DNA from 3 places in the Neorhizobium tunisiense genome. Region 3 is predicted to be linked to each of the others. Evidence: predicted binding sites of a transcription regulator. Region 3 holds the regulator's gene; each other region holds the start of a gene.
What was found. Region 3 encodes LexA, which represses DNA repair genes until DNA is damaged. Its sites were predicted from a motif close to TGTTCNNNNTGTGTTCNG; they were not measured.
Positions count from the first base shown of each region.

Region 1: a site for LexA is predicted at 2,973-2,990, ahead of ABCW43_RS14935 (helicase-related protein). Genes of this name have one in related genera too.
Region 2: a site for LexA is predicted at 2,789-2,806, ahead of uvrA (excinuclease ABC subunit UvrA). Genes of this name have one in related genera too.

Region 1 covers NZ_JBDIUU010000003.1:170,915-178,329, forward strand. The annotation lists gene ABCW43_RS14915 (acetyl-CoA C-acetyltransferase) at 1-774, shown strand, start outside; gene ABCW43_RS14920 (beta-ketoacyl-ACP reductase) at 909-1,637, shown strand; gene ABCW43_RS14925 (YMGG-like glycine zipper-containing protein) at 1,888-2,145, opposite strand; gene ABCW43_RS14930 (DUF3309 family protein) at 2,187-2,342, opposite strand; gene ABCW43_RS14935 (helicase-related protein) at 3,068-6,286, shown strand; gene ABCW43_RS14940 (Hsp15 family ribosome-associated heat shock protein) at 6,292-6,705, shown strand; gene fdxA (ferredoxin FdxA) at 6,909-7,247, shown strand.
Region 2 covers NZ_JBDIUU010000005.1:69,458-76,872, reverse strand. The annotation lists gene uvrA (excinuclease ABC subunit UvrA) at 1-2,669, opposite strand, end outside; gene ABCW43_RS18555 (single-stranded DNA-binding protein) at 2,917-3,474, shown strand; gene ABCW43_RS18550 (HPP family protein) at 3,523-4,671, opposite strand; gene ABCW43_RS18545 (MarC family protein) at 4,778-5,407, opposite strand; gene gyrA (DNA gyrase subunit A) at 5,636-7,415, shown strand, end outside.
Region 3 covers NZ_JBDIUU010000001.1:383,613-391,027, reverse strand. The annotation lists gene gltA (citrate synthase) at 1-199, opposite strand, end outside; gene ABCW43_RS02030 (ComEC/Rec2 family competence protein) at 487-2,994, shown strand; gene lexA (transcriptional repressor LexA) at 2,975-3,694, opposite strand; gene ABCW43_RS02020 (VOC family protein) at 3,895-4,767, shown strand; gene kdsA (3-deoxy-8-phosphooctulonate synthase) at 4,772-5,620, shown strand; gene eno (phosphopyruvate hydratase) at 5,731-7,005, shown strand; gene ABCW43_RS02005 (FtsB family cell division protein) at 7,244-7,415, shown strand, end outside.

The DNA of each region.
Region 1 (7,415 bases), on a different contig from region 3:
GATTTCAAGATGATCGACACGATGATCAAGGACGGCCTGACCGACGCGTTCTACGGCTACCACATGGGCATCACGGCGGAAAACATCGCCCGCCAGTGGCAGCTTTCCCGCGAGGAGCAGGACCAGTTTGCCGTCTCCTCGCAGAACAAGGCGGAAGCTGCACAGAATGCCGGCCGGTTCAAGGACGAGATCATCCCCTACCTCATCCAGACCCGGAAGGGTGATGTAACCGTCGAGAACGACGAATATATCCGCGCCGGCGCGACACTCGACTCGATGGCGAAGTTGCGTCCCGCCTTCGACAAGGAAGGCACCGTCACCGCCGGGAACGCATCCGGCCTCAATGACGGTGCGGCCGCTGCGGTGCTGATGACGGAGGCGGAAGCCGCCCGCCGCGGCATCACGCCGATGGCGCGTATCGTCTCCTGGGCGACGGCCGGCGTCGATCCGCAGATCATGGGAACGGGCCCGATCCCGGCTTCGCGCAAGGCGCTCGAAAAGGCAGGCTGGAAGGTCGGCGATCTCGATCTCATCGAGGCCAACGAAGCCTTTGCCGCGCAATCCTGCGCCGTCACCAAGGATCTCGGCTTCGATCCGTCGCTCGTCAACGTCAACGGCGGAGCGATCGCGATCGGCCATCCGATCGGCGCGTCGGGTGCCCGCATCCTCAACACGCTTCTTTTCGAGATGAAGCGCCGCGGCGCCAAGAAGGGCCTTGCCACGCTGTGCATCGGCGGCGGGATGGGCGTCGCCATGTGTCTCGAAGCCATGTGATATTTTAGACGGATGTGGGTATCCCGCAGGTTGCAAAACTGCGCGGCGGGACTATCTCCCCATCAAGCATGTCAAAATAGGTAAGTATCCGGTCACACAGAAGGACTGGATCAAATCGAAGAGGGGAAGATCGCATGAGCAGGGTTGCATTGGTTTCGGGAGGAACGCGGGGGATCGGAGCAGCCATCTCCGTCGCGTTGAAGGCGGCCGGTTATCGTGTTGCCGCAAATTTCGCGGGCAATGAGGAAAAGGCGAAAGCTTTCCACGACGAGACCGGGATTCCCGTCTTCAAATGGGATGTCTCCAGTTACCAGGCCTGCGTCGACGGCATAGCAAAAGTGGAGGCCGAGATCGGCCCGATCGAGGTGCTCGTCAACAATGCGGGCATCACCCGTGACGGCATGTTCCACAAGATGACGCCTGAACAGTGGAACGAGGTGATCGGCACCAACCTGACCGGTCTCTTCAACATGACGCATCCGGTCTGGACGGGCATGCGCGACCGCAGTTTCGGCCGTGTCATCAATATCTCCTCCATCAACGGCCAGAAGGGCCAGATGGGGCAGGTGAACTATTCGGCGGCCAAGGCCGGCGATCTCGGCTTTACCAAGGCGTTGGCCCAGGAAGGTGCTGCAAAGAACATCACCGTCAACGCCATCTGCCCCGGTTACATCGCCACCGAAATGGTGCGGGCGGTGCCGGAAAAGGTGCTGAACGAGCGGATCATTCCGCTGATCCCGGTCGGGCGCCTCGGCGAACCGGAAGAGATTGCCCGTTGCGTCGTATTCCTCGCTTCCGACGATGCCGGCTTCATCACCGGTTCGACGCTGACGGCGAATGGCGGCCAGTTCTTCGCGAGCTGATCTCCGGCATTAACCTTCGAGCGGGTTTCGGCGCATGGTGGTGCGCCGAAACGGCCGGTCTATATGGTTAACAAACTGTTTTTGCACGACATATTGCGGTGAACAAACCGCGAAACGGGTGATGTCGCCGATTCGTCGGCGATTCGTTCCGGCTTTGGCCACGGGTTAATGCCAACGGTCTGTGAGGCAAAACAAAACCGGCGCCGATTGCTCGGGCACCGGTCCTGAGGGACTGGATTATTGCTCGCGATTAGCGGCAACGCGCCTCGTAACGGCGGCCGTAGCGGTCGCGATAGATGCAGTAGCCGCGGCGTTCCGAGGACTGGCCGATCGCAGCGCCGACAAGGCCGCCTGCAACCGCGCCAACTGCCGCACCACCCCAGCTATTCGTCACGGCACCACCGATCACCGCACCCGTTCCGGCGCCGATTGCTGTGCCGCGTTCAGTTGCAGTACAGGAGGCGAGCGTGCCGATCATGCAGCCCGCAATCAGAATCTTCTTCATCATGTCAGTTTCCCTTCCCTTTGGTACACACGGCTACGCCGCTTTTAAATCCTGCCCATCAGCAGCAGGATAATGATGATAAGCACTACAAGGCCCAATCCGCCCGACGGACCATAGCCCCAACCCCGGCTATAGCCCCAATTCGGCAACGCGCCAATGAGTAGCAGAATGAGGATGACGAGCAACACGGTTCCGAGCATGGTTTTTCTACTCCGCTAGACAATCCAGTATGGATTTGGCGAGGAAACGTAGCACCGCGATTTTTGTTCCATCGGCTTGCACGCGTGTGCTCTCACGGGTGGTGAAAGTGCGTTAGCCAATGTTAATGGCACCTGAACGATTCGCTTCCGAGGTCTTTACCGCAGCGATTTTCTTGCGGGTCTCTCCTGGTGGCACCTACCATATCTTGTGAGAACAAATGGCGAAGACATGGATGTCTGTGATTCGTCGGCGATTCGTTCCGCGTTTGGCCCGAATCTTAATTCCGTGCTCGAACGAGGCTGGAGCAGCCTCGATCGGTTGATGAAACATTAACCATATCAATGGATTGACTCTTTCGATTCTTCATGAAAGCGCAGCTTCGGGATGAATCCTTCGGTGGTATGCACCCAATCTTGATGCAGATTCAGGATGTCGTGGGCGGACCCGGGACCGCATCAACATATAGCGGTGAACAAAAGCTGAATCTTCTGGAGTCTGCGATTCGTCTCCGATTCGTTCGCGTCTGTTCCTTGGGCGTTTGAAATTCGAATCGCCGAGCCTTGATTTGCTGCCTTCGGCGATCATTCTGCGGCCGCAAAACCATTCTTCAGGCTTGCGTTTGCCGGCCGAGATCGCCATGTGTTGCGTTGCCTTGAGTTTTGGGCGAAGGCGCGAGACTTGAGGCTTATGTGATGCGCGGAACCAGGCATTGAATTTCCAGCCCATGATGCTCAGCGGGCGCGGCGTCACCGCCGTCCTCGGACCTACCAATACCGGCAAGACCCACTATGCCATCGAGCGAATGGTGGCGCATGGCACCGGTGTGATCGGCCTGCCGCTCCGGCTGCTGGCGCGCGAGGTCTATACGCGCCTTGTCGAGAAGGTCGGTGTCTCCCAGGTGGCGCTTGTCACCGGCGAGGAAAAGATCACTCCGCCGAACGCCCGCTTTTCCGTCTGCACGGTCGAAGCGATGCCACGCGAGACGAAAGCCTCGTTCGTCGCGATCGACGAGGTGCAGCTCGCGGGAGATCTCGAACGCGGCCATATCTTTACCGACCGCATCCTGCATCTGCGCGGCCGCGATGAAACGCTGCTTCTGGGGGCGGCGACCATGCGGCCCATCCTCGAAAGGCTGCTGCCGGGAATAACCGTCGTCGAGCGGCCGAGGCTCTCGCAGCTCTTCTATTCCGGTGAGAAGAAGATCACCCGCCTGCCGCAGCGTTCCGCGATCGTGGCGTTTTCGGCCGACGAGGTCTATGCGATCGCCGAGCTCATTCGCCGCCAGCGCGGCGGCGCGGCGGTGGTGCTCGGCGCGCTCAGCCCGCGTACCCGCAATGCGCAGGTCGGCCTCTACCAGTCCGGCGACGTCGAATATCTCGTGGCGACGGATGCGATCGGCATGGGCCTCAATCTCGACGTCGATCACGTGGCGTTCGCTCAGGACCGGAAGTTCGACGGCTATCAGTTCCGCAGCCTCAATCCGGCGGAACTCGCTCAGATCGCCGGCCGCGCCGGGCGGCATGTGAGGGACGGGACGTTCGGCGTGACCGGGCAGGTCGCGCCTTTCGAGGACGAACTGGTCGAGCGAATCGAAAGCCACCACTTCGATCCGGTAAAAGTGCTGCAATGGCGTTCGAAGAACCTCGACTTTTCGTCGCTCAAGGCTCTGCGGGAAAGCCTGGATGCCTCCCCGACCCTGCAAGGGTTGACGCGGGCGCTTCCTGCGACAGACAGCCAAGCCTTTGATTATCTTTCGCGTTATCCCGAAATCAAGGATATCGCCACAACGCCCCAGCGGGTCGAGAAGCTCTGGGAGGCCTGTGCCCTGCCGGACTATCGTCGAATTGCGCCGGCACAGCACGCCGACCTTATTTCGACTCTTTTTTCCGATCTTGTACGCTTCGGGACGGTGAATGAAGAATTCATGGCGGAGCAGGTTCGCCGCGCCGACCGCACCGATGGTGAAATCGACACATTATCGGCCCGCATAGCGCAGATCCGGACCTGGACCTACGTCTCTAATCGCCCTGGTTGGCTTGCCGATCCGACACACTGGCAAGAAAAGACACGGGAAATAGAGGATAGGTTATCGGACGCGCTACATGAAAGGTTGACGAAACGCTTTGTTGATCGCAGGACATCTGTGCTCATGAAGCGCCTGAGAGAGAATGCGATGCTGGAAGCTGAAATCAGTGTGAATGGCGATGTCTTTGTAGAGGGACATCACGTCGGGCAATTGGCCGGTTTCCGGTTCACGCCCGTTTCGGGAACAGAGGGGCCCGACGCCAAGGCGGTGCAGGGTGCCGCTCAGAAAGCGCTGGCGCTCGAATTCGAGGCGCGGGCGGCAAGGCTTTATGCATCGGGCAATAGCGACCTGGCGGTCGGATCCGATGGTTTCGTGCGCTGGCTCGGCGAGCCTATCGCCCGTCTTGCGGCAAGCGACCATGTTATGCGTCCGCGCGTCATCCTGCTTGCCGACGAGCAACTGACCGGCCATGCCCGTGAACATGTGCTCGCCCGCCTCGAGCGCTTCGTCAATCATCACATCGCGACGGTTTTGAAGCCGCTCGACGATCTGTCGCGTGCCGAAGACCTTCAGGGCCTCGCCAAGGGGCTCGCCTTCCAGCTCGTCGAAAGCCTCGGTGTGCTGTTCAGGCGCGACGTGGCCGACGACGTGAAGTCGCTCGATCAGGACGCGCGCGCTTCGATGCGCCGCTACGGCATCCGTTTCGGCGCCTACCACGTCTTCATGCCCCTGCTTCTGAAGCCGGCTCCGGCCGAACTCATCACGCTCCTCTGGGCGCTGGGGAACGACGGCCTCGACAAGCCTGGTTACGGCGATCTCATTCCGGCTCTGGCCGCGGGGCGCACGTCGGTCGTCGCCGATCCGACATTCGAGCGGATGTTCTACAAACTCGCGGGTTTCCGTTTCCTCGGCAAGCGCGCCGTGCGTATCGACATCCTGGAGCGCCTTGCCGATCTCATCCGTCCGCTTCTGCAATGGAAGCCGGGCTCGACGCCGCGTCCGGAAGGGGCGTATGACGGTCGCCGCTTCACGGCTACGACCGCGATGCTCTCCATTCTCGGCGCTACGCCGGACGATATGGAAGAAATCCTCAAGGGCCTCGGGTACCGTGCCGACGCCGTGAAGGCGGAAGAGGCACAGGCGTTCCTCGCAGGCCACGATGCAAGTTCCGTGAACGCTGCGGCTGCTCCAGCTTCGGCAGGAGAGGCACCGGAAGTCTCCGAAGCAGATGACGCCGATGCGAGTGACGCTCCGGTCGAGACTGCAACGGAAACCGTTTCGGCCGAGAATGCGACGGAAGCGGCTCCCGCCGAGGCCGTGGTCGATGCTGCGCCGGCTGAGACGGCGACTGCAGAATCGGTTGCTTCGGAAGAGGCTCCCGCTGAGCAGGCTGCGGCTGGAGATGTCACCGACGAGGCAAAGGCTGCCGATGCTGGAGAGCCGAAGCCGGTCCTGTTGTGGCGTCCGGGCGGCGGCCGTGAAAACAACCAGCGCGGCGGACGCCCTCAGCATGGCGATCGTCGTGGCCATGGCGGCCAGCGCAACAATGCCGGTGGCGAGGCCGGCCAGCCGGCCCAGGGCCGTCGTGATGAGCGTCGCGACGGTGGCGAGCGGCGCGATGCGCGCCCGGCCGGCGAACGTGGTGGCGAGCGCAGCGGTGGTGAACGCAAGGACGGCGGCAAGCCGAACCGCGACAACAACCGCCGGCCAGATAACAATAATACCAACAATCGCGGGGGCGATCGCCCCAACCGCGGGGAGCGCCACGAAGGTGGTCCGCGTCCCGACCGCAACGACCGCGGCAAAGGGTCGCAACCTGCGCGCTTCGAGGCCAAGCCCCCCCGCAAGGAAAAGCCCATCGATCCGGACTCGCCCTTTGCAAAGCTTGCAGCTCTCAAGGAGCAGATGAAGAAGTAAGGCCCATGACGGAAAAACAGCCACAATCCGGTTCGCGCCAGCGCATCGACAAGTGGCTGTTTTTTGCCCGCATGGCGAAGTCGCGGTCGATCGCCCAGGATCTCATCCGCTCGAACCACGTGCGGGTGAATGGGGACCTGGTGTCCCAACCCAGTTCCCAGGTGAAGCCGGGTGACCGTATCGATCTCACGTTGGAGCGTCGCGGTCTCGTGCTGGTGGTCAAGGCCGGCGGGGAAAGGCGAGGGCCTTTCGAAGAGGCCCGGATGCTCTACGAAGATCTCAGTCCTCCTCCTGAAGAAACCAAGAGGCTGACCTTGTTCGAACAGGCGCAACGCGCGCAGGGAAGCGGCCGACCGACCAAGAAGGAGCGCCGCGAGACCGATCGGCTGTTTCCGGGTATCGATGCGGACCTAGATTAGAAAAAACGACCCGCTGCGCCTAGGTTTTCAGCACGGATATCCTTGCTAAGCAAAGCCAAAGGCTTTACCTGACTGTCGAAAAGCCGGATCGCCTACCTCCTGTCATTTTTGCAGTTGGGTTTTCGCCTCTCCCGGCTTTCCGGTGTGCCGGCGCTTCCCATCCGTCGACGTGCCGCTGATCCGCGATAGTCTTGGAGTGCCGCATGACGTATGTCGTGACCGACAATTGTATCCGCTGCAAATATACCGACTGCGTCGAGGTCTGCCCGGTCGACTGTTTTTATGAAGGCGAAAACTTCCTCGTCATCCATCCCGACGAATGCATCGATTGCGGCGTCTGCGAACCGGAATGTCCCGCCGAGGCGATCAAGCCGGACACGGAACCGGGTCTCGACAAATGGCTCAAGATAAACACTGAATTCGCTCAGATCTGGCCCAATATCACGGTCAAGCGCGATGCGCTGCCCGAGGCCAAGGAGATGGACGGCGTCACTAACAAGTACGAGCAGTATTTCTCCGCCGAACCCGGCAAGGGCGATTGAGATTTGCCGCGACGGAATGGCTCGGAAGCTGTTTCGAATCACTTTGCCTTTTTGTTGGGCAGAGCGCGGCTGTAGCGCTCTGTGCACCTGCAAAAGCAAATTATTGATTTCCGCACTTTTTTGTGGTAGACAACAAGAACTGTTCCACAAGACGGCACGTGTGTGCCC
Region 2 (7,415 bases), on a different contig from region 3:
GCGACGTCATGGAAATGCAGGCCGGTCGTTGGCTCGTCGAGGATATAAAGCGTGCGCCCTGTCGAACGTTTCGACAATTCCTTGGCTAGCTTGACGCGCTGCGCCTCGCCACCCGAAAGCGTATTGGCTTGCTGGCCGACCTTGATATAGCCGAGGCCAACATCGAAAAGCGATTGCAGCTTGTCGCGCACCGCCGGCACCGCCGAGAAGAACTCGACGCCTTCCTCGACCGTCATGTCGAGCACGTCGGCGATCGACTTGGTCTTGAAGGTGACGTCAAGCGTCTCGCGATTGTAGCGCTTGCCGTGGCAGACGTCGCAGGTGACGTAGACGTCCGGCAGGAAGTGCATCTCGATCTTGATGACGCCATCGCCCTGGCAGGCTTCGCAGCGGCCGCCCTTGACGTTGAACGAGAAACGGCCCGGCTGGTAGCCGCGCGCCTTCGCCTCCGGCAGGCCGGCAAACCAGTCGCGGATCGGCGTGAAGGCGCCGGTATAGGTGGCCGGGTTGGAACGCGGCGTGCGGCCGATCGGCGACTGGTCGATATCGATGACCTTGTCGATATGCTCGAAACCGTCGATCCTGTCGTGCTCGGCCGGGATTTCGCGGGCGCCCATGACACGGCGTGCGGCGGATTTGTAAAGCGTCTCGATCAGGAACGTGGATTTGCCGCCGCCGGAAACGCCGGTCACGGCGGTAAACACGCCGAGCGGAATGGCGGCCGTGACGTTCTTGAGATTGTTGCCGCGAGCGCCAAAAACCTTGATTTCCTTGCCCTTCTTCGGCTTGCGGCGTTCCATTGGCACCGGCACCCCGAGCTCGCCCGACAGATATTTGCCGGTCAGCGATTTCGGATTGGCCATCACCTCGTTGGGTGTGCCTTCGGCCACCACCTGTCCGCCATGGATGCCGGCCGCAGGGCCGATATCGACGACGTAGTCGGCAGTCATGATCGCGTCCTCGTCATGCTCGACGACAATTACCGTATTGCCGATATCGCGCAGGTGTTTCAGCGTATCAAGCAGGCGGGCATTGTCGCGCTGGTGGAGGCCGATCGACGGCTCGTCGAGCACGTAGAGCACGCCGGTCAGGCCCGAGCCGATCTGCGAGGCAAGCCGGATGCGCTGGCTTTCGCCGCCGGAGAGCGTACCCGAATTGCGCGAAAGACTAAGGTAGTCGAGGCCGACATCGTTCAGGAACCGCAGGCGCTCCCGGATCTCTTTCAGAATCCGCACGGCGATCTCGTTCTGCTTGGCGTTCAGCTGTTCCGGAAGCACCTCGAACCAGTCGCGGGCGACACGGATCGACATCTCTGTGACCTGGCCGATATGCAGCTTGTTGATCTTGACCGCCAGCGCTTCCGGCTTCAGGCGGTAGCCGTTGCAGGCCGGGCAGGGGGCCGCCGACATGTAGCGCTCGATCTCCTCGCGCGCCCACGCGCTGTCGGTTTCCTTCCAGCGGCGTTCGAGGTTCGGCACGATGCCTTCGAAATTCTTGACCGTCTTGTAGGAGCGGGCGCCGTCGGCATAGTGGAATTCGATCTTTTCCTCCGTGCCCTCGAGGATGGCTTTCTGCGCCTGCGCGGAAAGCTCGTTCCAGCGGCTGGACAGCTTGAAATCGAAAACCTTGCCCAGCGCTTCGAGCGTCTGATTGTAATAGGGCGAAGTGGATTTCGCCCAAGGGGCAATCGCGCCATCGCGCAGCGTCCGGGCCGGTTCCGGTACGATCAGCGCTTCATCCACCTTCTGCTGCGAGCCGAGACCGTCGCAGGTCGGGCAGGCACCAAAGGGATTGTTGAACGAAAACAGCCGCGGCTCGATTTCCGAAATGGTAAATCCGGAAACGGGGCAGGCGAACTTTTCAGAGAACAGCACCCGTTCGTGCGTTTCGTTGAGGGACTTGTTGGCGGATCCGCCGGCTGAGGTCTCCTCCGGCGGCAGGGGCTTGTCGGCGAACTCGGCGACCGCCAGCCCGTCGGCCAGTTTCAGCGAGGTTTCGAGGCTGTCCGCCAGGCGCGCGGCGATATCGGAGCGAACCACGAGCCGGTCCACGACGACATCGATATCGTGCTTGTATTTCTTGTCGAGCGCCGGGACGTCGGCGATCTCGTAGAACTGGCCGTCCACCTTGACGCGCTGGAATCCCTTTTTCATCAGGTCGGCGAGTTCCTTCTTGTACTCGCCCTTACGTCCGCGGATCATCGGCGCCAGAATATAAAGACGCGTGCCTTCTTCGAAGGCGAGGATGCGATCGACCATCTGGCTGACCGTCTGGCTTTCGATCGGCAGGCCCGTTGCCGGCGAATAGGGAACCCCGACGCGCGCAAAAAGCAGGCGCATATAGTCGTAGATTTCGGTGACCGTGCCGACCGTCGAGCGTGGATTGCGCGAGGTGGTTTTTTGCTCGATCGAGATTGCCGGGGAAAGTCCGTCGATCTGGTCGACATCGGGCTTCTGCATCATCTCCAGGAACTGGCGCGCATAGGCCGAAAGACTTTCGACATAACGCCGCTGGCCTTCCGCATAGATCGTGTCGAAGGCGAGCGAAGACTTGCCCGAACCGGACAGGCCGGTCATGACGATCAGCGAATTGCGGGGCAAATCGAGATCGATGCCCTTCAAATTATGCTCGCGCGCACCACGTATGGAAATGCTCTTCAGTTCGCTCATCTTCATGCTCTCGGGAGGATCGAAGGCCCTTATGTAGTGATTGATCCACGACTGTCGAGACGAAACTGCTGCCATGCAACGCCGTTCCCGAGTCGGTTGACAGCACTATAGGAATAAAATAGAACAAATAAAGAACAAATTTGCCTGTGGATTAAAGATCGCAAAAACCCAATGGCTGGGCCCGATGGGCTAGAGTGCCGCGATTGATTTTTGGTGCCGTTACCGGGCGGCAGATGAGGTGATGAATATGGCTGGTAGTGTGAACAAGGTAATCCTGGTGGGGAATGTGGGGGCTGATCCTGAAATCCGCCGGACGCAGGACGGCCGGCCGATCGCCAACCTTCGCATCGCCACGTCCGAAACCTGGCGCGATCGCAACAATGGCGAACGCCGCGAGAAGACCGAATGGCATACGGTCGTCGTCTTCAACGAAGGTCTGTGCAAGGTCGTCGAGCAATATGTGAAGAAGGGTGCCAAGCTTTATATCGAAGGCGCGCTGCAGACCCGCAAGTGGCAGGACCAGACCGGCAACGATCGTTATTCGACGGAAATCGTGCTTCAGGGCTTCAACTCGACGCTGACCATGCTGGATGGTCGCGGCGAGGGCGGCGGCGACCGCGCAGGTGGTGGTTTTGGCGGCGCTAATCGCGGCGGCAATGACTTTGGCGGAAACGATTTTGGCGGTGGTGACGATTACGAGCGCCGGCCTGCTGCAGGCGGTGCGAGCCGTGGCGGCCAATCCTCGGGCGGTCAGCCGGCCGGCGGCAATTTCTCGCGTGATCTCGATGACGACATCCCGTTCTGATCGATCGGTCGGCATGGATTTATAAAACGGCAGCTGCCTGAATTGCGATCAGGCGGCCGCCTTGTCGGCGAGCATCGCGACCAAAACATCCGATTGCGAGAGAATGCCGACCAGTTTGTTGTTCTCGCGGGTTACCGGCAGGTAGTGCAGCCCCTCCTCGGCGAAGATGACGATCGCGTCTGCGATCGGCGTGGCCGGGCCAACCGTCCTGACCGGCGCTGTCATGATGTCCTTGACTGTGTCGTTCGGTGCGCTGGCGCCCGACAGGACGAGGCGCACCCGTTGGGCAAAACCAATTTTCGGCCGGCCTCTCGTCCAGTTCGCCTTGTCGAGAAAATCTGTCTGGGTGACGATCCCCACCACTTCGGCCCTGTCGTTGGTCACCGGCAACGCCTTGAAATGGTGGGCGCGCATCAGGTCATGCGCTTCCTTCAGGGTATTGTCGGGTGCGACCGCCACCACATCGCGCGACATGATGCTGGCGCAATCGAGATGGCCGGCGCGCCGGCGATAGGAGCGCAATTCCGTCCGCCGCAGGATCGTTTCGAGGTCGTCGCGGTCGATATCCAGGAACTCGTCGTATTCTTTCAGGACTTCGTCGAGGTCGGCGGAGGTGAAGCCGATGCGCTGGATCGAGGCGGGATCGGTCGTGCCGTGATCGGCCGTCGCCGGCTTGGCGGCGTGCGGGTAACGGCGTCCCGTCAGATTGTTGAAGGCCAGCGCGATCAGCAGCAGGACCAGTGAGTTGCCGGCGACGGGCCAGATGACGAAGCCGTAGCCGAGTTCGTGGATCGCCGGCCCGCCGAGCACAGCGGTCAGCGCGATCGCGCCGCTCGGGGGATGCAGGCACCGAAGCGTCATCATCGCGGCGATGGCAATAGCGATTGCCAGCGCCGAGGCCAAGAATGGGTCGGTTATTAAAAGGGCGGTCGTCACTCCGACCAGCGCTGCAACGATATTGCCGCCCAGGATCGACCAGGGCTGGGCAAGCGGGCTGGAAGGCACCGCAAACAGCAGCACCGCCGACGCTCCCATGGGGGCGACCAGCGCCGGAAGCGTTGCATCCGCCTTCAAAGCCAGACTTCCCAGAAGCCCTGTCACCAGTATCCCCAAGAGCGCGCCAAATGCTGCGCGCAGTCTTTCCCTGGGGCTGACGGGGGTGGCTTCCGGCCGGAGCCGGCGCAACAGGCGGCGCATCATGGAGACCTTCGAGTGAGGTGAGATGAATCGCGTTTTAGCAGAAAATTCCGCTCTGTCGCGCCGGTCTTAGCTAAGGCCGCGTCCTACCCGAAGGGTGCGGGGCTTAAAGATTAAAGGCCGAACGCACCCCATCGACGACGAACTGAACGGAGAGCGCCGCGAGGATCACGCCGAGCAAGCGGGTGAGGATCGCCCTTCCGGTAACACCGAGAAAACGGTCGAGCCGTTCGGCGACCAGAAGCGTTGCGTAGACGAGCAGCATGATCAGCGCGATGACGCCGATGAAAAGCGCGCGGTCGAGGACGCCGGGCAGGGTGCCGGAAAGCAGGACGGTGGCCGAGATCGCGCCCGGTCCGGCAATCAGCGGCAGCGCCAGCGGAAACACCGCGATATTGTGGATATGGTCGATGGTGATCGCCGCCTGGGATGTCTTCTCCTTCCGCTCCTGGCGTTTTTCGAACACCATTTCGAAGGAGATCCAGAAGAGCAGCAGGCCGCCCGCGATGCGGAAGGCGCCGATCGAGATGCCGAGCAGACCCAGCACGCTAGAGCCGAACAGCGCGAAGACGGCAAGGATCCCGAAGGCGATCAGCGATCCGCGGAAGGCGACCTGGCGGCGCTGGACAGCCGTCATCCCGACGGTAAGCCCCAGAAAGACCGGCGCCAGCCCGGGCGGGTCGAGTGTCACGAGCATCGTGGTCAGGGCATTGACCAGCATGTCGGGGGTCGCCATATCGTCTCCCTGTCAGGCTGCAATCCTTGCAGTCGCATGCGAAGATTGTTAGGACAGGCCGGCAGCGAAAGAAAGCCCACACCGTCCGCGTCGCGGCATGTTTTCGACCTTGTTCAAAAGCCGTGTTAAAGCCGCAAAAGCTGTTCAAAACCATTGTGGAAATTGGCGCTCGGAACCGCTTTCCGCTATAAAAAAGAAACTGATTCCGAACAGAGATCGTGATCCGATTTGACTGAGCAAAGCACACCCGGCGGCGGAAAGCTGCCTCCAGGCATCGAACCCATTTCCATCATGGAAGAGATGCAGCGGTCGTACCTCGATTACGCCATGAGCGTCATCGTCAGCCGCGCCCTTCCTGACGTCCGCGACGGATTGAAGCCGGTCCACCGGCGAATCCTCTACGGCATGTCGGAACTCGGCATCGACTGGAACAAGAAATACGTCAAATGCGCCCGTGTCACCGGGGACGTGATGGGTAAATTCCATCCGCACGGCAACTCGGCGATCTACGATGCGCTGGCGCGCATGGCGCAGGATTGGTCGCTCCGCCTGCCGCTGATCGATGGCCAGGGCAATTTCGGTTCGATCGACGGCGACCCGCCGGCGGCCGAACGTTACACCGAATGCCGTCTCGAAAAAGCGGCCCACGCCCTGCTCGACGACCTCGACAAGGAAACGGTCGATTTCCGCGACAACTATGACGGGACGCTCTCCGAGCCCGTCGTGGTGCCGGCGAAATTCCCGAACCTCCTGGTCAACGGCGCAGGCGGCATCGCCGTCGGCATGGCGACCAATATCCCGCCGCATAATCTGTCGGAAGTGATCAACGGCTGCATCGCCCTGATCGACAACCCGGCGATCGAATTGCCGGAAATGATGGAGATCATTCCAGGTCCGGACTTTCCGACAGGCGCCCTGATCCTCGGGCGGGCCGGCATCCGTTCCGCCTACGAGACCGGTCGCGGCTCGGTCATCATGCGCGGCGTCGCGGCGATCGAGCCGATGCGCGGCGATCGCGAGCAGATCATCATCACCGAGGTTCCCTTCCAGGTGAACAAGGCGACCATGGTCGAGAAGATCGGCGAGCTGGTGCGTGAAAAGCGCATCGAGGGCATTTCCGACCTGCGCGACGAATCCGACCGCCAGGGTTATCGGGTTGTCGTCGAGCTGAAGCGCGATGCCAATGCCGACGTGATCCTCAACCAGCTCTATCGCTACACGCCGCTGCAGACCTCCTTCGGCTGCAACATGGTGGCGCTGAACGGCGGCAAGCCGGAACAGCTGGCGCTGCTCGACATGCTGCGCGCCTTCGTGTCCTTCCGCGAGGAAGTGGTTAGCCGGCGCACGAAATACCTGCTGCGCAAGGCTCGCGAACGCGCTCACGTCCTGGTGGGCCTGGCGATCGCGGTTGCCAATATCGACGAGATCATTCTCCTGATCCGTCGCGCGCCCGATCCGCAGACGGCGCGCGAGCAGTTGATGACCCGTCGTTGGCCGGCTCAGGATGTCGATGCGCTGATCCGCCTGATCGACGATCCGCGCCACAGGATCAATGAAGACGGCACCTACAATCTGTCCGAAGAACAGGCCCGCGCCATCCTCGAACTGCGTCTCGCCCGCCTGACGGCACTGGGCCGCGACGAAATCGCCGACGAACTGAACAAGATCGGCGCCGAAATCAGCGACTATCTCGACATCCTGTCGTCGCGCCTGCGCATCCAGACGATCGTCAAGGAAGAGCTCACTGCGGTGCGCGATGAATTCGGCACGCCGCGCCGCACGCAGATTCTCGATGCCGGCCTGGAAATGGACGATGAGGATCTCATCGCCCGCGAGGACATGGTCGTCACCGTTTCGCATCTCGGTTACATCAAGCGCGTCACGCTCGGCACCTATCGCGCCCAGCGTCGCGGCGGCAAGGGCCGTTCGGGCATGGCGACGCGCGACGAGGATTTCGTCACGCGCCTGTTCGTGGCCAATACCCACACGCCGGTTCTGTTCTTCTCCT
Region 3 (7,415 bases):
AGATGCCCGCGTCGCCGTCGATATAGGTGATCTTGGATTCGCAAGACGCCGTCGAGGTGAAGCCCGGGTCGTAGGTGAAGGTGCCGGTGTGTTTGTAAAGAGCGCCGATATCGACCACGTCGGGACCGATGGTGCCCGACTTGACCGGCAGATCGACTTTTCTGTCACCGATTACCAGATTTGCGCTTGTTTCCGTCATGCTGATCCTCCAACCTTTTGGCGGCATGGCGCCCTAAAAGCGCCACAAGAATTAAGCGTCCACAGTTTAGCTATATGATCCGAAAGCTGATGCCAAGCTGTCGTGACGGCATTTTGTGCAGCGCGAAAAATTATTGGGCAGCGGCGTTTGCTTGGATGTCCAACTTCCTGTTGCAGGCCTCTTTCACGCTTCGGAATTCCCGATATTTAACCGCCGGTTGACGGCCGGGGAGGAAGCGCGCAGGTTGCATTGCCGCATGTTTGGCGGTGGGGCGAATAGAGCGTTTCATGCCGGAGGAAAATGCATTTCCGACGCGTGCCGAGGCAGGGAAGCTGATATCCCGGCCGCCGGACCCCCGCATAAATGGAGGCGCATCCGACTCGGTCAAGGTCCGGGATCTGGCCGAGCTTTTTCCCGCGATCGAACGCCGCCCGCCGGTTCATACGTCAGGCGGCCCCTTTCGCCGCTCCACGAGCCGACGGCTTGACCGGCTGCGGCGCCGTCTGCCGGTCATGCTGGAGGAGGAGGCGGTCTATGGCCATGGCTTCCTTTTTCTGCCCGTTGTCGTCGGGGCAGGGGCCGCCTGCTGGTTCGCGCTGCCGCAGACCCCGGCTTTCTGGCCGTATTTCCTCCTCCTTTGCGACTGCGCGATATTTGTGATCGCCTCGCGCTACCGGTCCGGTACCACGCACCTCTTGCCGCTCGCTCTCACACTCTTTCTGGCAGGCATGATGCTGGCGCAGTTCGAGACTTGGAGGCGCTCCACTGTCATTCTCGATACGCCGGTGACGACCGAGCTTGCCGGCGTGGTCGAGCGTCGAGAGATCGATGCCCAGGGTCGTTGGCGTTATATCGTCCGCATCGCGCGGACCTCCAATCCGGAAGTCAGGCGCCCACCGCAGCGTGTATCTCTGCTTTCAAGGTCCCGCCATGAACCGGCCAAAACCGGCGAAACGATCAGCGGCCGCGCCCGCATTTCACCCCCGTCGGGACCGGCCCTGCCGGGCCTCAACGACTTTGCCTTTTCGTCCTATTTCGACGGCATCGGCGCTGTTGGGTTTTTCTATGGAGCACCGAAAAAGCAGGCTGCCGCCCATTCAACCCGGGGCTGGATTGCGGACGTCGAAACCCGGCTTTTCGATCTGCGCAGCGCAATCGCAACCCGTATCCGGGAGACCGTGCCCGGAGATCCCGGCGCCTTTGCCGCGGCGATCGTCACGGACGAGCGCCGGGCGATTTCCGAAGACACCACCGAGGCGCTGCGACTGTCGGGCCTCGCCCATATCGTCGCCATTTCCGGGCTGAACATGGCGCTCGCTGCCGGCATCTTTTTTGTCGGCGTGCGTACCGTGCTTTCCGTCTTCACGGGCTTCGCCCAGGCCTATCCGGTCAAGAAGATCGCCGCACTTGGTGCCCTGATGATGGCGACGGCCTACTACCTGATCTCTGGTTTCGGCGTTTCGGCCGAGCGGGCCTATATCATGATGGCGATCATGCTGGTGGCGGTCCTTTTCGATCGGCCATCGATCAGCCTGCGCAATGTGGCGCTGTCTGCGCTCACCATCATCGCCATGTCGCCCTCGGAAATACTGGGGCCGAGCTTTCAGATGTCGTTTGCCGCCACCGCTGCCCTGGTTGCCGGCTACGCGCTCTGGAAACATAGGGCGGAAGGCCGCGATCCCGAACCTCTGCCGTTCCGTCACCCTCTGGTGACGCCCGTTCTGACGTCCTGGAATTTCGCGGCCGGCATCTTCGTGACCTCGCTGATCGGCGGCATTTCGACCGCAATGTTCTCGGTCGAACATTTCCACCGTATCGCCACCTACGGCCTTGCAGCGAACCTCGCCGCCATGCCGATCATCTCCTTCGTGGTCATGCCGGCCGGGCTGGCCGGCATGTTGCTGATGCCGTTCGGCCTCGATGCTCCCTTCATGAAGCTCATGGGCCTCGGCCTGGAGTGGGTGATCGCCATTGCCAACCACGTTGCCGCCTGGGGCGGCGATGTCGGCACAGGACGACAGCATCCCTGGTTCCTGACCGTCTCGACCGCAGGTTTTCTGCTGCTGACGCTGCTGAGGACGAGACTGAGATTGATCGGGCTGCCACTGATGATGACTGCTCTGCTGCTTTCCTGGCATGAGCGGTCGATGCCCCTGCCGGATATACTGATCTCGGAAGACGGGACCACGGTCGCCGTTCTAGATGGGGAGGGGGTCGCCATCAATCGCGCCCGCCCGCCCGACTTCATCTACGACCAATGGAAGAGGGCCCTTTTGCTCGGCGATCCCACCAAGCCTGAAATGTCGCCATCCAGGGAAAAGCCGCCCGACGACAAGCCTCCCGGCGAGAAAGCCAACGAGCGGCGCGAGCTGGCCCCAGCGGAACTCGAAACGGCAAAGTCGCAAATGAAACGAGCGCCTGCCGGCCGCTTCACCTGTGAGCAGAAGGCCTGGTGCGCGGCACGCACGGGCAAGGGCATCGTTATCGCTGTCGAGGACAGCCGTTATGCCGGTGCCGCCTGCGACGCCGCCAATCTTGTCATTGCCCCGCGCGCCCGCTTCGACCAATGCCGGTCCGGCGCGCCGATGATCAACGGCGCCACGCTTCGCAAGGCGGGCGCCATGGAGATATTCCTCAACGGCGCGACCGACGTTCGGCGCTGGCAGATCCGTGCCGCCATGGCGGGCGAGGATCGACCCTGGAGCAGGCACCGCCACTATGATTGGCGAAGCCGTGGTTTTGACAGGTCATTGCCGGAACCGGTCCGGCAGATGATCAGTGATACCGGCGGATGAGGCCGACGAGCTTGCCTTGGATCTTCACCCGGTCCGGCCCGAAAATCCGGGTTTCGTAGGCGGGGTTGGCGGCTTCGAGCGCGATCGAAGCGCCGCGGCGGCGAAAACGCTTCAGCGTCGCTTCCTCGTCGTCCACCAACGCCACGACGATATCGCCCGGATTGGCCGTATTGCTGTTGCGGATGATCACCGTATCGCCGTCGAGAATGCCGGCCTCGATCATCGAGTCGCCCTTGACCTCCAGCGCATAATGTTCGCCTGAGCCGAGCATTTCGGCGGGCACGGCAATGTCGTGCGTATTGTTCTGGATCGCCGAGATCGGCACGCCGGCAGCGATGCGGCCCATGACCGGAACGGTCGTGGCGTTCGATGGGTCGTCGTTGGCGGCGGGCTTTGGAGGCACCGCGACGGGCTGCGGCTTGCCGAGGCTGCCCTCGATGACGCTCGGCGAAAAACCGCGGCGGGGCTGGATGCTCGGCGAATAGGCTTCCGGCAGCTTGATGACTTCGAGCGCACGGGCCCGGTTCGGCAGGCGGCGGATGAAGCCGCGTTCCTCGAGGGCCGTGATCAGCCGGTGGATGCCGGATTTGGACGCGAGGTCGAGAGCGTCCTTCATTTCGTCGAATGACGGCGGGATGCCGGATTCCTTCATGCGTTCGTGAATGAACAGAAGCAATTCCTGTTGTTTGCGCGTGAGCATCTTTTGGCACCCTCAGAGTCGGAAACAAATCCAGAACGGACACTATATGTTCCATATGTGTTCTGCAAGTCCCTAAATTTCTGTGAAGTATGAAGATTTTTTCTTCATAGATGCGTGCCAGATATCTCGTGTCACACCACTTGCGCGGCGCGAGCCCGCTGCCAAAGTAGCTTTGCGATTCCAATTCCGGGGGGCCTCGCTTGAACGCAAGACCGATCGATCATCTCGTGCTGCCGGTGGCGGGACTTGCCGCTGCGCGTTCCCGGCTCACGAAGCTTGGTTTTACAGTTGCGCCGGACGCTTTTCATCCTTTCGGCACAGCCAATGCTTGCGTGTTCTTCTCGGATGGCAGCTACCTGGAGCCGCTGGCTCTTGCCAATCGCCGCCATGCAAGCGCTGCCGCCAAACGCGGTAACGTTTTTACGGCACGCGATCTGGCCTTCCGCAACGGGCGCGACAGGCAGGGGTTCTCCGCGCTCGTTATCGCCACGGGTGACGCGATGGCCGATCACGCGCGTTTCAAGATGCGTGGCATCTCGGCAGGCGACGTGCTGGAATTTTCCCGCGGCATGACCTTGGCCGATGGTTCCGAAACGCAGGCGAGCTTCCGGCTGGCTTTTGCGGGTGATGACCGCGCACCTGATTTCCTGATGTTTTCGTGCCAGCGGATCAATCCCCTGCCGGCCGATCGCGGCGAACTGGAGCGCCATTCCAATGCCGTCACGGGGCTGAGCAAGATCATCCTGTCGGCCTCGGCACCCTCCGACTTCGTACCCCTGGCGGAGCAGGTGCTGCTGACGAAGGCCAAGCCGGAGGCCGCGTCGATCGAGCTTGCCGCTGCCAATGCCCGCATTCGCATCCTGCAGGATCACCAACTCGAAGCGGAATTCGCCCTGCCGTCGACGCCGGGTGCCGAGGGGCTGCGCGGCCGGGTGATCATCTTCAAGACGACCGATCTTGCCGTGACAGAGATCACCCTTGCTGCTAATGACGTCGCATTCGTCCGCCGGGAGGGCCGTGTTCTCGTCTCGGCGGCGCCCGGCCAGGGTGTTTTGTTCGGCTTCGAGGAATAGGTTCATGGAAGTTACCGCCAATCCACGCGTCTCCGTCGGCGAAGGAGACGGCAAGGTGGTTTTCGCGCAGGATGCAAAGCTGTCGCTGATCGCCGGCCCCTGCCAGATGGAGAGCCGCGACCACGCCTTCATGATGGCAGGCGCGTTGAAGGAACTCTGCGGCAAGCTCGGTATCGGCCTCGTCTATAAGTCCTCCTTCGACAAGGCCAACCGCACGTCGATTTCCGGCAAGCGCGGCATCGGGCTCGAAACCGCCATGGAGATCTTTGCCGACCTCAAGAAGGAATTCGGCTTTCCGGTTTTGACCGACATTCACACGGAAGAGCAATGCGCCGTTGTCGCGGAGACGGTCGACATCCTGCAGATCCCGGCTTTCCTCTCCCGCCAGACGGACCTGCTTGTCGCAGCCGCCAAGACCGGTCGCGTCGTCAACGTCAAGAAGGGCCAGTTCCTGGCGCCCTGGGACATGAAGAACGTGCTTGCCAAGTTCACCCAGAGCGGCAATCCGAACGTGCTGCTCTGCGAGCGCGGTGCTTCCTTCGGCTACAACACGCTGGTCTCCGACATGCGCTCGCTGCCGATCATGGCGTCGCTCGGCGCTCCGGTCATCTTTGATGCGACACATTCGGTGCAGCAGCCGGGCGGGCAGGGCGCTTCGACGGGCGGCGACCGCACCATGGTGCCGGTGCTGGCGCGCGCGGCCGTCGCGGTCGGTGTCGCCGGCGTCTTTCTCGAAACCCACCAGGATCCGGACAACGCGCCCTCGGACGGCCCCAACATGGTGTATCTGAAGGACATGCCGCGGCTGCTCGAAAAGCTGCTCGCTCTCGATGCCATCGCCAAGGCGGCTTGAGCCCGCTCACTAAAAGCGCGCAAACTGCTTCGATTGTAATTTTCGCGTCATTGATTATGAGACATTTTCAGTGACCTCGTGACGTCAAGTCCAAACCCAGGGAGAGACCCTTGACCGCCATCACCGATATCATCGCCCGCGAAATCCTCGACAGCCGCGGCAATCCGACCGTTGAGGTGGATGTCTATCTGGAAGACGGATCGATGGGCCGCGCGGCCGTTCCGTCGGGCGCCTCCACCGGCGCGCACGAAGCCGTCGAACTGCGTGACGGCGGCAAGCGCTACCACGGCAAGGGCGTCGAGAAGGCGGTCGAAGCCGTCAATACCGAGATCTTCGATGCGATCGGCGGCTTCGATGCCGAAAGCCAGATCCATATCGACAAGACGATGATCGCGCTCGACGGTACGCCGAACAAGTCGCGCCTCGGCGCCAATGCCATCCTCGGCGTCTCGCTCGCCGTCGCCAAGGCCGCCGCCGAAACGTCCGGCCTGCCGCTCTACCGTTATGTCGGCGGCCCGAACGCCCATGTCCTGCCGGTGCCGATGATGAACATCATCAACGGCGGCGCCCATGCCGACAACCCGATCGACTTCCAGGAATTCATGGTCATGCCGGTCGGCGCCGATACGCTGAAGGACGCCGTGCGCATGGGCTCGGAGATCTTCCACGTCCTCAAGAAGGAACTGGCGGCCCAGGGCCACAACACCAATGTCGGCGACGAAGGCGGTTTCGCACCGGGCCTGAAGAGTGCGTCCGAAGCTCTCGACTTCATCATGAAATCGGTTGAAAAGGCCGGTTACAAGCCGGGCGACGACGTATGCCTGGCGCTCGACTGCGCTTCGACCGAATTCTTCAAGAACGGCAAGTACGAAATGGAAGGCGAAGGCCGCACGCTCGAGCCGGAAGCCATGGCCGACTATCTGGCCGAGCTTGCAGCCAAGTATCCGATCATTTCGATCGAAGACGGCATGGCCGAAGACGATTGGGCCGGCTGGAAGTACCTGACCGACAAGATCGGCGCTAAGTGCCAGCTGGTCGGCGACGACCTGTTCGTCACCAATTCGGCCCGCCTGCGCGACGGCATCAAGATGGGCGTCGCCAACTCCATCCTCGTCAAGGTCAACCAGATCGGCTCGCTGTCGGAAACGCTCGATGCCGTCGAGACGGCACATAAGGCGAGCTATACCGCCGTCATGTCGCACCGCTCGGGCGAAACGGAAGATTCGACCATCGCCGATCTCGCCGTCGCCACCAATTGCGGACAGATCAAGACCGGCTCGCTGTCGCGCTCCGACCGGCTTGCCAAGTACAACCAGCTCATCCGCATCGAGGAAATGCTGGGCCCGCAGGCGGTCTATGCCGGTCGCGGCATCCTGAAGGGTTAAGGACTGTTTGGCGAAGCCGACGAAACGATCCAGTGATCGTTTCGAAGGACGTACGCCCTGAGCCCAAGCGAAGGGCCAGCAAATCATTGCATCATAATTCCAAAGCCCGCGCCGAAAGACGCGGGCTTTTTTCGGACTCGATTCTGGTCAACGATTGCTTAAGCAAGTTCTGCGAATTTGAAGCTCTGTTTCGGATCCGATTTGAGATCCCGTAAGCGTGGCAAGGCGTTAGAGCGGCATGTGGACAAAGCATCATAAGAAAAGAAAATTCGGCCGTTTTGTCCTTCCCGCCATCACAGTCGCGTTTCTGTCCTACTTCGGCTATCATTCCATCCATGGTGATCTCGGTCTGATCGCCACGGAGGAATTCGAGCGTCAGCGGCAGGCGCGTGCGGAGGAACTGGCCAAGC